DNA from 3 places in the Rothia sp. ZJ1223 genome. Region 1 is predicted to be linked to each of the others. Evidence: predicted binding sites of a transcription regulator. Region 1 holds the regulator's gene; each other region holds the start of a gene.
The links. Region 1 encodes HrcA, which represses chaperone genes, less so after heat shock. Its sites were predicted from a motif close to TTNGCACTCGNNNNNNNCGAGTGCNAA; they were not measured.

Region 1 (4,214 bases):
GAACTATGCTTCATCGCGGGAAACCCGCAGTACCCACAACTTTGCCTACTGGAAGAACCAGGATTGGTGGGGTGTTGGGCCCGGTGCTCATTCACATCTGAATGGCACCCGATGGTGGAATGTTAAGCACCCCGTGGCTTACTCCGGTAAGATCTGCCTCGGGCAGTCCCCGGCGGCAGCCCGTGAAGTTCTCGGAGAAAAGACCAAGAACTTTGAGGACATCATGCTCATGGTGCGAACCATTGAGGGGTATTCAATCAACAAACTACAGCAGGTACACGGGCAGGCTCTGGACGCTAAACTTCAGTGGTTGCTGAACCAAGACTTAGTTGAGCCTGAAGCCTTGAAAAACGGACGCCTTGTTCTCACCCTCAATGGCAGACTGCTGGGCGATGCTGTTACTCGTGAGTTGCTCCCCGAACTATAAACAGTTCTTTTAATCAAGAAACCGCCTCTCTTCATGAAATGAAGAGAGGCGGTTTATCTATGAAAACTTGTTGGTGAAACAGATAACCCTAGCGACGAACACGAATCACATCGAAGAGGCGGGTGTTCAGTGGGTACTGGTAGGGGTTGCCGCGGTTAACACGAATACCTGCATAGAGCGACATACTCGCCAGTATAACCCACACTAGCGCTGCTACCAAACCGAAAATCCATCCAATGCCGGGAAGGCTTGATAAGAAGAATGATGCCAACGCAATAATGGTAGGCAGCAGAGTGAAGTTCAATGCCTCGCGGGCTTCCTGCTGGGCGAAAGGCGCGCGTCCTTTGTACAGGTAGTAGATAACTGCTGAGGGAATGCAACCCAGTACACCACCAAAATGGGCGAGCGTCGCTATATTTCTGTCTTCAGCAACGCTCAGTTTGCCGGCAGCTGCTGCGGTGCCATTAAACTGCGATTCGGCGGGAACCTGTGAGGTTGTTTTCAAGAATGTACTCGTTTTCATAAAAGGGTAAAGATCAAGCAGGGTGAAGCTCTGTTAGTGTCATTACAACAGGCTACGGGGTTCTTGAATATTTTAGATACTGAGCGGTAACAGGCGCAGTTTCAAACCCCACATTTACGGTAAATCTTCGAAAGATTTATGTCACACTTTCTTCACATCGTCGGTGAGAAAATCAATGAGGGATTCTACCGGTCCCAAAATACTGGGTTCTAAATCAGCGTACGAATTAACTTTTGAGAGCATGAACTTCCAGGCGTGAGCGATGTCTTCCTGCGAATCGTGGGGGAGCCCTAACCGTTTGAGCATGCCCTTTTTCCATTCTTCGCTGCGGGGCACGGTGGGCCAGCGGCTTAATCCCAGCGCCTGGGGTTTGATAGCCTGCCAGACATCAACAAAGGGGTGACCAACAATTTCCACGTTACCGCGGGCACCGGGAACGGCGAGCGCTTCGGTAACGATGCGACTTTCTTTGGTTCCGCTGATGAGGTGATCCACCAAAATACCGAGTTTACGCTGCGGCCCCGGTGCGAAACTCCTCATAGCAGCGGCAAGGTCATCAACACCGTGCAGGGGCTCTACGACAATGCCCTCCACACGTAGGTCGTGACCCCAGACTTTCTCAATCAATTCTGCATCGTGCGTACCTTCAACCCACAGACGGGACGCGCGCGCCACCTTCGCAGGCGCATTGGCAACCTCAAAGGAGCCCGAACGGGAAATCTTACGCACTGGGGCTTGTTTTTTACTCCTGGGTGCAACCACCGTGACAGGCTGCCCTTCTAGAAGAAAACCGGCGCCCAACGGGAACTTTTTAACCCGCCCGGCAGCGTCCTCTAGACCGAACACCTGCATGCCTCCGATAGTCTCAAAAGAGACAACGACCCCTACCCAGCCGCTCTCAACATCCTCTAGAAGAAGCCTAGGCGCTAGGTAGAGGGCGCGGGATGCCGTACCACGGTGTTGTTGAGATAAAGCACCCAAATCTCGGGCACCCCAGGGCTGGCTCATAGTGTCTCCTTGGTGGTTAGCGCACGTATCTACATCAGTATTCTACGCGCTACCCTTGAGCCTTGAGCGTACGAACTGGAGCGCACTGCCTCTACAGTATTAGAGTTAGTGTTAGCACTGGGCACCTAAGAGTGCTAATTTTTATCGGACTGCTGCGTAGAGAAAGGAGGATGCCCCGCATGAACCGTGAACGACATTTTCAGGTTTTACAAGCAATTATTGAGGACTACGTTCATTCGCGTGAGCCGGTTGGCTCCAAAGCCCTCATTGAGCGTCATAGTCTTGGTGTTTCAAGTGCAACTGTTCGTAACGATATGGCTCATCTTGAAGAGCAGGGGTTGATTAGTGCACCTCACGCTAGCGCCGGCAGAATCCCTACCAACGATGGCTACCGTCTTTTCGTCGACAAAATAGCCGGAGTTAGACCCCTCAACGAACCCCAGCGTCGAGCCATAGCCCAGTTTCTCGACGGGGCGACCGACATTGACCAGCTGATGGATCGAACCGTCAGGTTGCTCTCGCAACTCACCCGGCAGGTAGCTGTGATTCAGCACCCAGTAGAGGAATCGCTCACCATTAGGCATATCGACGTTATTGAGGTGGCTGATAGACAGCTCATGGTCTTGGTGGTGCTCAGCAACGCAGAAGTTCTGCAGAGGGTCTTGACGTTTGACGCAACTGACCACAATGGGCAGAGCCAACGGCAGCACATTAATAGCGCCGCAATCGCAGCTCTCTTACGTAGCACCTACCTCGGGCAACCCCTGGAACAACTAGGACGTGTCTGCCCGGCGAGCACAGGAGAAACTACTTCATACCCCGTCGCCCTCAACGACGCTCTACAACAGCTTGCAGATGAAGCGAAACCTCACCGTATGACTTTTGCCGGGACTTCTTACCTCGCCCAATCAACCCAAGATTTTCCTCACAGCATCGCCCCGATTCTCGATGCTCTAGAGGAACAGGTAGTAGTCTTAAGGTTGTTAGAGGAACTTTCCCACGATCAACGGGGATTTTCAGTTAAAATCGGTGCAGAAAGTCAGCTCGACCCACTCACCGACGCCGCCGTGGTAGCAACAGGTTACGGCTTTAACAACACCGCGAAAATAGGTATCGTGGGGCCCATTCGCATGGACTACCCCGGCAATATCACTCTGGTACGAGCGGTAGCATCTTACCTTTCCAAAACTTTGAACCACTAACTCCCACATTTTTTCTAAAAATACACAGCGATCTACAGAAAGAGAATATTTAGTGAGCAGCCATTACGACACCCTCGGCGTTTCACGCGATGCCACCGCTGAAGAGATTAAGAAGGCATACCGCACGAAAGCTCGCAAGCTGCACCCCGATATCAACCCTGGCGAAGAGGCAGCTGAAGAGTTCAAGAGGGTATCGCACGCCTATGAGGTTCTTTCTGACCCGCAGAAGCGCGATATCTATGATCGTACGGGCAACGAAAACGGCAACGCCCAGGGCTTTGGCGGCGGTGGCGGTTTCAGTGGCTTCGGTGGATTTGAAGATATTTTCAACACCTTCTTCAGCCAGCAGCCCCAGGGCCCGGCAAGCCGTACCCGCCAGGGTCAGGATGCGCTGATTAACGTCCGTATTAATTTACGTGAAGCTGTTTTCGGCATCAATAAAGAAATCACCGTTGATACAGCTGTGGTGTGTTCTCACTGTGCGGGTGAAGGAGCTGAGCCCGGTACCCACCCCGAAACTTGTGATACCTGTGCCGGTCAGGGGTACATGCAGCGTCAGGTGCAGTCAATCTTGGGTACCGTTGTTCAGCCGGTGCAGTGCCCCAGCTGTAACGGTTACGGCACCGTTATCAAGACCCCCTGTAACGAGTGCTACGGTGAGGGACGCGTGCGCGAGCGCAAGCCGCTCACTATTAAAATTCCTGCGGGTGTAGCAGACGGTACTCGTATTCGCCTAGCTGGTCAGGGTGAAGCGGGTGTGGCAGGTGGTCCTAACGGTGACCTGTACGTTGAGTTGCACGTCAACCAGGATTCAACTTTCACCCGTGAGGGCGATGATTTGCACGCCACTATGGTTATTTCGATGGCGGCAGCAGCTTTGGGTACCACTATCACCCTTGAGACCTATGATGGTCCGCAGGAAATTTTGGTTAAGCCCGGCACTCAGTCAGGTGATGTTGTCACCCTCAAGGAATTGGGCGTGAACCGTTTACGTGCGGGCGGACGCGGTAACCTCCGCGTACACCTTGAAGTTCGGATTCCCACTGACCTCACC
Region 2 (4,214 bases), on a different contig from region 1:
TCATCGGCGGCAGCACGTAGTTGGTCTTTTGTTTCTTCGGCAGTCCGGCAGACTCCGGTGACCAGCTCTACGGTATTATCCAAAAACTCACCGGTGATGTGCGCCCCGCTGTCTGTGCTGAGTAGGTGCGGCGCGTCCTGCTCAAGAGCGGTAAAAACCTCTTGGGCGCGAGAAGCCAACTCGCGGGTCTCACGATCAACCAGGGCAAGTTCCCACTCAACACCGATGGTTGATTGGGCTGAATCAGAGAAGGGGATCATATACATTCACCTTTGACGTTGGGTTCTCTGGTTTCATCGTAGTTTACTGGTGCTGGTGAACGAAAAAAATCGTGGCATTGAGGGTCTGCTATTTTGCTTTGTGTGACGGTGCGGCAGTAAATGGTAGCGGCTCAACGTAGAGGGCAAAGCGCTGTGAGTTGTTGCCGGTGCCGATGCGGGTGGCTATCAGGGTTGCGGCTTTTACTGCACCTTTCTTTTTCTTGACCCCGGCGAGAAGTTTGCTGCGCAGGGTTTCTGGCACAATATCGACCCCTCGTTTTTTGATGGTGAGGGTGGTGATGCCTTCTTCCTTGACCCATTTTTTGAGGTGTTTTTCGTGCAGGGGCAGTGTTCTTCGCACCCGGTAGCCGGTAACTAGAGGGGATTCCACCTCGTGATGTGTGGTTAGGTAGGCAATATTCGGGTCGATGAGGTGCGCGCCGAGTGCTTTAGCTAGTGGAGCCACCAGACCGGCGCGAATAACCGCCGCATCTGGTTCGTAGATAAAATCGCCCACCGGTGCAAGTGGTACCTCGTCGGCAGGTGCTTCATCGTGGTGGGCAACAATTTCACCCAGGACGCGCGGGGTCACCGGATTATCGGAGAGCGCCGTTGCCGCGCGACCTACCTCGGGGCGTGCAAGAGCGTTGAACCAAAGAATGACTTCGACCAGTGAACCTGCGTGCGTCACCCACTGAGCCTCGCACTCTGCGGGAATCTGATCGTGTGGAATACCCGGTCCCATCTTGACGCCCATGGGTATACCGCGGGCAGCTAGTTGCCGAACAAAGGAGAGTGGGGGAGAAAAGGCTTCTGCATCCCAGACTCGTTTAGAAGTGGTTCCACCCTCTACCTCGCGTCGTGCCGGGTCTAACCACAGCCCCTGAACAGCGCGTCCTTGGGTATCAGTCAGTGATTCAACATTGAGGGCTGTGATATCAGCCTGTATCACCTGGGCTGTGGGGTAGCCGCTGAGGTTGTGGGCGGTAATTTTTGCGGTTTCGGCATCAAGCTCAACAGCTGTCACCGCCAAGCCCTCACGCGCGAAAGCAAGAGAATCAGCACCTATGCCGCAGCCCAAATCGGCAACCGATTCAATACCGGCTTCAGCAAAACGACGTGCGTGAGCAGCGGCAACGGCGGCTCTGGTTGCCTGCTCTAAACCGGCGTCAGTGAGGAGTAAGTGATGGGCTAAATCACCAAACTTTGCCTGAGCTTTAGTGCGTAGCTTTGCCTGAGAGAGCAGGAAAGCTGATGTTTCGGCGTCTATCCCAGCTTTTCGTAGAGAGGTTACTGCGTGCAACGTCTGATCGGCATTGTAGGGCACTAAAGAAGCTATGAGGTCTTGGTGCTCACCTGATAGTTCGATGGCATCGGCAGATATGATGGGTAAATGATGGGGTAAAGCGCTCACACCAATAATCGTACGGTACAGGGTAGCGAATACAGTTATGCCCACAGCCATAAAGAACTGCTCCCGTCTTGACCCTGGTGCGTGGACGGTTCTAAAGTTTAGTTAGCACTTGACTGCCTACAGTGCTAATGATGGGCTGTTTCTGGCACCGCGACGACAGGCATGGTCTATCGAGCATACAGATGTGGGCAGTGCCCAAACTGTTCGTACATTTTCACCAAGGAGTAATCCCATGGCAAGCATTAAGCCTTTGGAAGACCGCATTGTTGTTCAGATCAAAGAAGCTGAGCAGACCACTGCCTCAGGTCTGGTGATCCCCGACACCGCAAAAGAGAAGCCGCAGGAAGCAACCGTTATCGCTGTTGGCCCCGGTCGCGTTGACGATAAGGGCAACCGTATTCCCGTTGACGTTGCAGAAGGCGACGTTGTCATCTTCTCAAAGTACGGTGGCACCGAAGTTAAGTACGGCGCTGAAGAGTACCTGATTCTCTCAGCACGTGACGTACTGGCTGTAGTTACCAAGTAAAGCCTTTGACCTATTTCCTTCGTGAAGGAGGCATAAGAATTCATGGCAAAGCAGCTGGAATTCAATGATGACGCCCGCAAGCATCTGCAGGCAGGCGTCGATAAGCTCGCCAATGCTGTCAAGGTAACCCTCGGCCCCCGCGGTCGTAACGTGGTTCTTGATAAGCAGTGGGGCGCTCCCATTATTACCAATGACGGTGTTTCTATCGCCCGCGAAATTGAGTTGGAGAACCCTTACGAGAATCTGGGTGCTCAGCTGGCTAAAGAGGTAGCAACCCGCACCAACGATGTCGCCGGTGATGGCACCACCACCGCAACTGTGCTGGCACAGGCGCTGGTGACTGAGGGGCTGCGTAACGTGACCTCAGGTGCCGCACCCGGTGAAATCAAGCGCGGCATTGAAACTGCTGTGAAGGCTGTATCTGCGCGTCTGCTCGAGAACGCTCGTGCGGTAGAGGGCGACGAAGTTGCCCACGTAGCGGCGATTTCTGCCCAATCACCCGAAATCGGTGAGTTGCTGGCAGAGGCCTTCTCAAAGGTTGGTCAGGACGGTGTTATCACCATCGAAGACGGCTCAACCACTGAGATCGCTCTTGAGGTCACCGAGGGTATGCAGTTCGATAAGGGCTACCTGTCACCCTCATTCGTCACTGACCCTGAGCGTGCAGAAGCTGTGCTTGAAGATAGCGCTGTTTTGATTTACCAGGGCAAAATCTCAACCGTTGCAGAGATGATGCCCGTTCTTGAGAAGGTCGTTCAGGCTAAGAAGCCTTTGACCATCATCGCTGAAGATGTTGAGGGCGAAGCTCTGTCAACCTTGGTGGTTAACAAGCTGCGCGGCAACATCAACGTGGTTGCTCTCAAAGCCCCCGGCTTTGGTGAACGCCGCAAGGCAATCATGCAGGATCTGGCGATTCTCACCGGTGCTACCGTCATTACCGGCGAACTCGGTATCTCCCTGGACGCAGTGACTATGGAACAGCTGGGCTCAGCGCGCCGTATCACTGTCACCAAGAACAACACCACCATCGTTGAAGGCGGCGGATCCTCTGAAGACGTTGCCGAGCGCGTAGACCAGCTCCGTGCTGAAATAGAACGCGTAGATTCTGAGTGGGACCGGGAGAAGCTCAAAGAGCGTCTGGCAAAGCTCGCCGGTGGCGTCGGCGTCATTAAGGTGGGCGCTGCAACCGAGGTCGAAGCTAAGGAACGAAAGCACCGCATCGAAGACGCAGTGTCATCCACCCGTGCAGCTCTTGAAGAGGGCATCGTAGCAGGTGGCGGTACCGCGCTGGTTCACGCCCTCCAAGCACTGGACGGTCTTGAGCTTTCCTCCAAGGACGCACAGACCGGCGTGGACATCGTACGTCGAGCTCTCGTGCAGCCTCTGCGCTGGATCGCTGAAAACGCAGGTCATGACGGCTACGTTGTCACCTCGAAGGTCGCTGAGATGCCACTGGGGTCAGGCTTCAACGCCAAGACCGGCGAATACGGCGACCTCATCGCAGCCGGTGTGATTGACCCCGTGAAAGTCACCCGCTCAGCTCTTGAGAACGCATCCTCTATCGCCGCGCTGGTTCTTACCACCGAAACACTGGTCGTTGAGAAACCCGCTGAAACAGAAGAGAACACTTCAAAGTAGGCTTCTACTGTTTCACCAGCGATAAGAATCCCGCCCCTTGTGTTTAGTCACAAAGGGCGGGTTTTCTATTGTCGTAGCCCACGCACTCCAGATACAGGGAGTAACCTAACACCTGTTGCTTTTTGTTCACCCACAGTTCGCGATACTCAGGTAGATGACATCACCGACCACACCTAAACCCACTGAAACAGTTTTTCGCCCCGAAATTCAAGGTCTCAGGGCGCTCGCACTGACTCTGGTTGCTGCCTACCATTTTTGGTTTGGCAAGGTTTCTGGGGGTGTGGATGTTTTCCTGCTGATTTCGGCTTTTTTGATGACGGGTTCTTTTGCTCGTAAGTTGGAGCGCGGTGAGCCTGTTTTTGTGTCTGCTATCTTG
Region 3 (4,214 bases), on a different contig from region 1:
CAGCGACAACAGCTTCGGTAGTCAAGAACAGACCTGCGATGGAAGCTGCGTTCTGCAGAGCTGAACGGGTTACCTTAACGGGGTCGTTAATGCCGGCAGCCATCAAGTCTTCGTACTCGCCGGTTGCAGCGTTGAGACCGGTACCTACGGGCAGACCACGTACCTTATCAACAACAACGCCGGGTTCCAGACCTGCGTTAGCAGCAATCTGCTTCAAGGGAGCGTCGATAGCGACCTTCACGATGTTCGCGCCAGTTGCCTCATCGCCCTCAAGCTGCAACTTCTCAAATGCCTTCACGCCAGCCTGAATCAAAGCCACGCCACCGCCGGGAACAATACCCTCTTCAACAGCAGCCTTCGCGTTGCGAACGGCGTCCTCAATACGGTGCTTGCGTTCCTTGAGCTCAACCTCAGTCGCTGCGCCAGCCTTAAGAACTGCCACACCGCCTGCCAGCTTCGCCAAACGCTCCTGCAACTTCTCGCGGTCGTAGTCAGAATCCGAGTTCGCAATTTCACCGCGAATCTGAGCAACACGACCCTCGATAGAAGCCTGATCGCCAGCGCCCTCGATGATGGTGGTCTCGTCCTTGGTCACAACAACCTTGCGAGCTGAACCCAGCAGGTCAATGGTTGCCTGATCCAGTGAAAGACCAACCTCTTCGGTAATAACCTGACCACCGGTCAGAATAGCGATATCAGCCATCTGAGCCTTGCGGCGGTCGCCGAAACCGGGAGCCTTCACAGCAACAGACTTGATAGAACCGCGCATCTTGTTCAGAACCAGAAGCGCAAGAGCTTCGCCCTCAACATCTTCAGCAACAATCAACAGGGGCTTACCAGCCTGCATGACCTTCTCAAGAACGGGAACAAGATCCTTTACGTTGGAGATCTTGGAGTTCACGATCAAGATGTAAGGATCTTCAAGAACAGCTTCCTGACGATCGGGGTCGGTCACGAAGTAGCCTGAGAGGAAGCCCTTATCAAAGCGCATGCCCTCGGTCAGTTCAAGGTCAAGACCAAAGGTGTTTGACTCTTCAACGGTGATAACACCTTCTTTACCGACCTTCTCCATTGCCTGAGCAATGAGCTTGCCGATTTCTTTGTCACCGGCTGAAATTGATGCGGTTGCAGCGATTTCTTCTTCAGTTTCAACTTCTTTAGCTGACTCAAGCAACTCAGCGGTTACAGCTTCAACAGCCTTTTCGATACCGCGCTTGAGGCTCAGCGGGTCAGCGCCAGCAGCAACGTTGCGCAAGCCTTCGCGGACGAGTGCCTGAGCCAAAACGGTTGCGGTGGTGGTGCCGTCACCTGCGATGTCGTCGGTCTTCTTCGCGACTTCTTTAACGAGTTCCGCGCCGATCTTCTCGTAAGGATCCTCAAGCTCGATTTCCTTAGCGATTGAAACGCCGTCATTGGTGATGGTGGGTGCGCCCCAAGCCTTTTCCAATACAACGTTACGACCGCGCGGGCCAAGGGTTACCTTGACAGCGTCTGCAAGGGTATTCAAACCCTTTTCAAGACCGCGGCGTGCTTCTTCATCAAAAGCAATCAACTTTGCCATTGGTGTTTCGCCCTCCTGGACGTAGTGTCGGTGTTCGCGTGTTCGGTGCCCGCGACGGACGGAACGTCTAACACCCTGACTTTTCTGTATCGTCAGGACGCGCGCCCCTCACCGTTCACACAAAAGTTTACTTTTGCGCGTGGTAGCTGCTATCACCTAGCACAGCGGTTAGCAGTCACACACTTCAAGTGCTAATTCCAATCTTGGCACCTGAGCCACCTCTAGCGCAAACATAGCAAGGGGTTTAGGTTCCTTTAATCGCCCACAGCGCACGAAGACCGCAGCCACTAGGGCAGTTTTTACCAAGCGCGTCGTGAAAGTTTGATGGTTTTATTCGCCAGACATCTGATCGCTATCAACGCGCAACGAAGAAAGAACGTAATCTGGTCCGAGCACCGCAATGACCGGCACCGCCTGAGTCGGGTCCTCCTGAATGTAAGGGATTTCCAGGGTGTCAGCGGCTTCGTTTGCTTCGTCCTCGTAGCCCGCAGCGTAGTAGACGATAGAACCGTTAACCGGGGTGCCCTGCCAGTTACCGACCTGGGTGATGGTGACGTTTTGAGTCGATGCCATAATCAGATTCATTGCATCTGAGGCGGCGCCGGTAATTCCACCAGAGTTATAGATTTCAAGGATAACGGGCTCCCCTGTGTCTTCGGGGGTAGGTTCGGCGGTGGGGATTTCGCTTTCTGATGCGGACGCGCTCGCCTCGGTAGTTTTGGCTGCCCCCGGTGCCGATGTCTGTGGAGAGTAAATGTACATGAATCCGCCCAAAAGCAAAGAAGCTAGACCCGCGCCAATAAGAGGTAGCAGGGTTTTTGAAGCACCGGCGAGAGGGTCCTGCGCACGGTACGCTCCGCGGCGTTTTGAACTCTCATCAACATCATCGAATTCGTCGCGGGGAAACTGCTGCATTGAGGCTACTCCTGAGGTGCAAAGGGTTCCAAAAAGAAAAGGTGTGGTTCTAGGCTACACGTTCGCAGCGGCAACATTCCTCAAGGGGGGGGGGACCGTTCCCCCAATTCATCCGTTATCGCGGTGCTCTCGCAGGCGACGAGTCAGGGCAGGCTCAACAGCGATCACACGCGGGGTGTCAATCATGGTGTTAAGTAGCTGGTAGTAGGCGATAGGGCCCAAGCTCAACTGCTGGCGGATAGCCTGCTCTTTAGCGCCGGGGTACTTCCAGCGTCTTTTCTCTAACCCAATAATGGCAGCTTCAATATCAGTCAGCGCTGAGGTTGGAATGTCAGATTCAGGTTCCCGCGTTTCATCGGTTTTTTCTTCAAGACCGTCCTCATCGGATAACGGTTGCTCCATTGCATCTATCACTTCACCGGTAGGTTCTCGTTCAGATTCCATAGAGACCGCCACACCTTCTATCTAGTAACGTATGTACCCTACCGCGAAATTTTCAACCGTGAAAGGTGGGGTGCCTATGCCCGCGCGTCCGCTCAACGAAATTATGGCTGCCGACTGGGCTCACGCATTAGCGCCCGTCGAAGAGAATATTCGTGCAATGGGCAACTTTCTACGCGAAGAGCATGCCGCCGGACGCGCCACCTTACCACCGGCGTCCGTCATTTTCAGAGCTTTTGAGCGGCCCATGAGTGAGGTGAAAGTGCTCGTTATTGGGCAAGACCCCTACCCCACCCCCGGTCACGCAATGGGGCTTTCGTTCTCGGTGCAACCCGATGTTCGCCCCGTGCCACGCTCTTTGCAGAATATCTATAAAGAACTGCACACAGATTTAGGAATCACCCCGCCTGCCCACGGTGACCTCAGCGCCTGGAGTAATCAGGGTGTCATGCTGTTAAACAGAGTGCTCTCGGTAGGTGCCGGGGACGCCGGTTCGCACCGCAATAAGGGCTGGGAAACCATCACTACCTGCGCCATCACCGCCCTCGCACAGCGCGGAACGCCGCTGGTGGGTATTCTCTGGGGCGCGGACGCGCGCAAGTGCAAGCCCTTGCTGGGCGGCTACCCCTGTGTTGAGTCGGCTCACCCTTCACCTTTGAGTGCTTCCAGGGGCTTCTTTGGCTCACGTCCTTTTTCACACACGAACGACCTGCTAATACAGCAGGGTGCCCAATCCGTGAACTGGCAGTTACCCGCCTCTGCCTAAAAAGATTCTTAGCGGTTGAAGTTCTTACGCTGGGCGCGGGCGCTGCTACCCCAGCGGGCAATGGCGTTTTCCATCAGGTAACCCCCCAGTACCACCCCACCAGCGAGGGCAAGAACTGTTGAGCCTGCGTTGATCATGCCATCTGCCCCGTAGGATTCGTTGTTATGCACACTAAAGGCATATAACCCCCTAAAGAAAGTCAAACCCGGCAGCAAAAACATAATGCCGCAGACCGAGAAAATCACTTGGGGTGCGTGAAGTTTATACGCCAAATAAGTGCTCAAACCGCCGACCGTACACGCCGCCAAAACAGCATTGACGCGGGTTACCTCTAACCCCGTCACCGTGCTAAAACCGTAGTACACAGCCTGCCCCACCAAAGACACCACAATAATCAGGGCAAGATTAGTTTTTCGTGCCTGAGTGACCCCGGCGCACGCCATGCTACCCACCGCCATGCCAACGATGCTCACCCACAGTGGCGGTGGCGTAAACACCGCTTTTTGTAGATCAATTCCGCTAGCGCCTGCA

Region 2: groES (co-chaperone GroES) is a predicted target of HrcA. The motif match lies at 1,777-1,803, and genes of this name have one in related genera.
Region 3: groL (chaperonin GroEL) is a predicted target of HrcA. The motif match lies at 1,730-1,756, and genes of this name have one in related genera.

What each region holds. Positions count from the first base shown of each region.
Region 1 is NZ_JAFEUT010000001.1:123,942-128,155, forward strand. Features, by position in the region: gene hemW (radical SAM family heme chaperone HemW) at 1-427, shown strand, start outside; gene JTP09_RS00570 (DUF4870 domain-containing protein) at 516-932, opposite strand; gene JTP09_RS00575 (DUF3097 family protein) at 1,092-1,958, opposite strand; gene hrcA (heat-inducible transcriptional repressor HrcA) at 2,138-3,160, shown strand; gene dnaJ (molecular chaperone DnaJ) at 3,213-4,214, shown strand, end outside.
Region 2 is NZ_JAFEUT010000002.1:360,893-365,106, reverse strand. Features, by position in the region: gene JTP09_RS04015 (glutamate--cysteine ligase) at 1-260, opposite strand, end outside; gene JTP09_RS04010 (class I SAM-dependent methyltransferase) at 349-1,725, opposite strand; gene groES (co-chaperone GroES) at 1,907-2,200, shown strand; gene groL (chaperonin GroEL) at 2,243-3,838, shown strand; gene JTP09_RS03995 (acyltransferase family protein) at 3,993-4,214, shown strand, end outside.
Region 3 is NZ_JAFEUT010000005.1:228,660-232,873, forward strand. Features, by position in the region: gene groL (chaperonin GroEL) at 1-1,561, opposite strand, end outside; gene JTP09_RS08485 (LytR C-terminal domain-containing protein) at 1,892-2,476, opposite strand; gene JTP09_RS08490 (DUF3263 domain-containing protein) at 2,585-2,920, opposite strand; gene JTP09_RS08495 (uracil-DNA glycosylase) at 2,997-3,683, shown strand; gene JTP09_RS08500 (threonine/serine exporter family protein) at 3,692-4,214, opposite strand, start outside.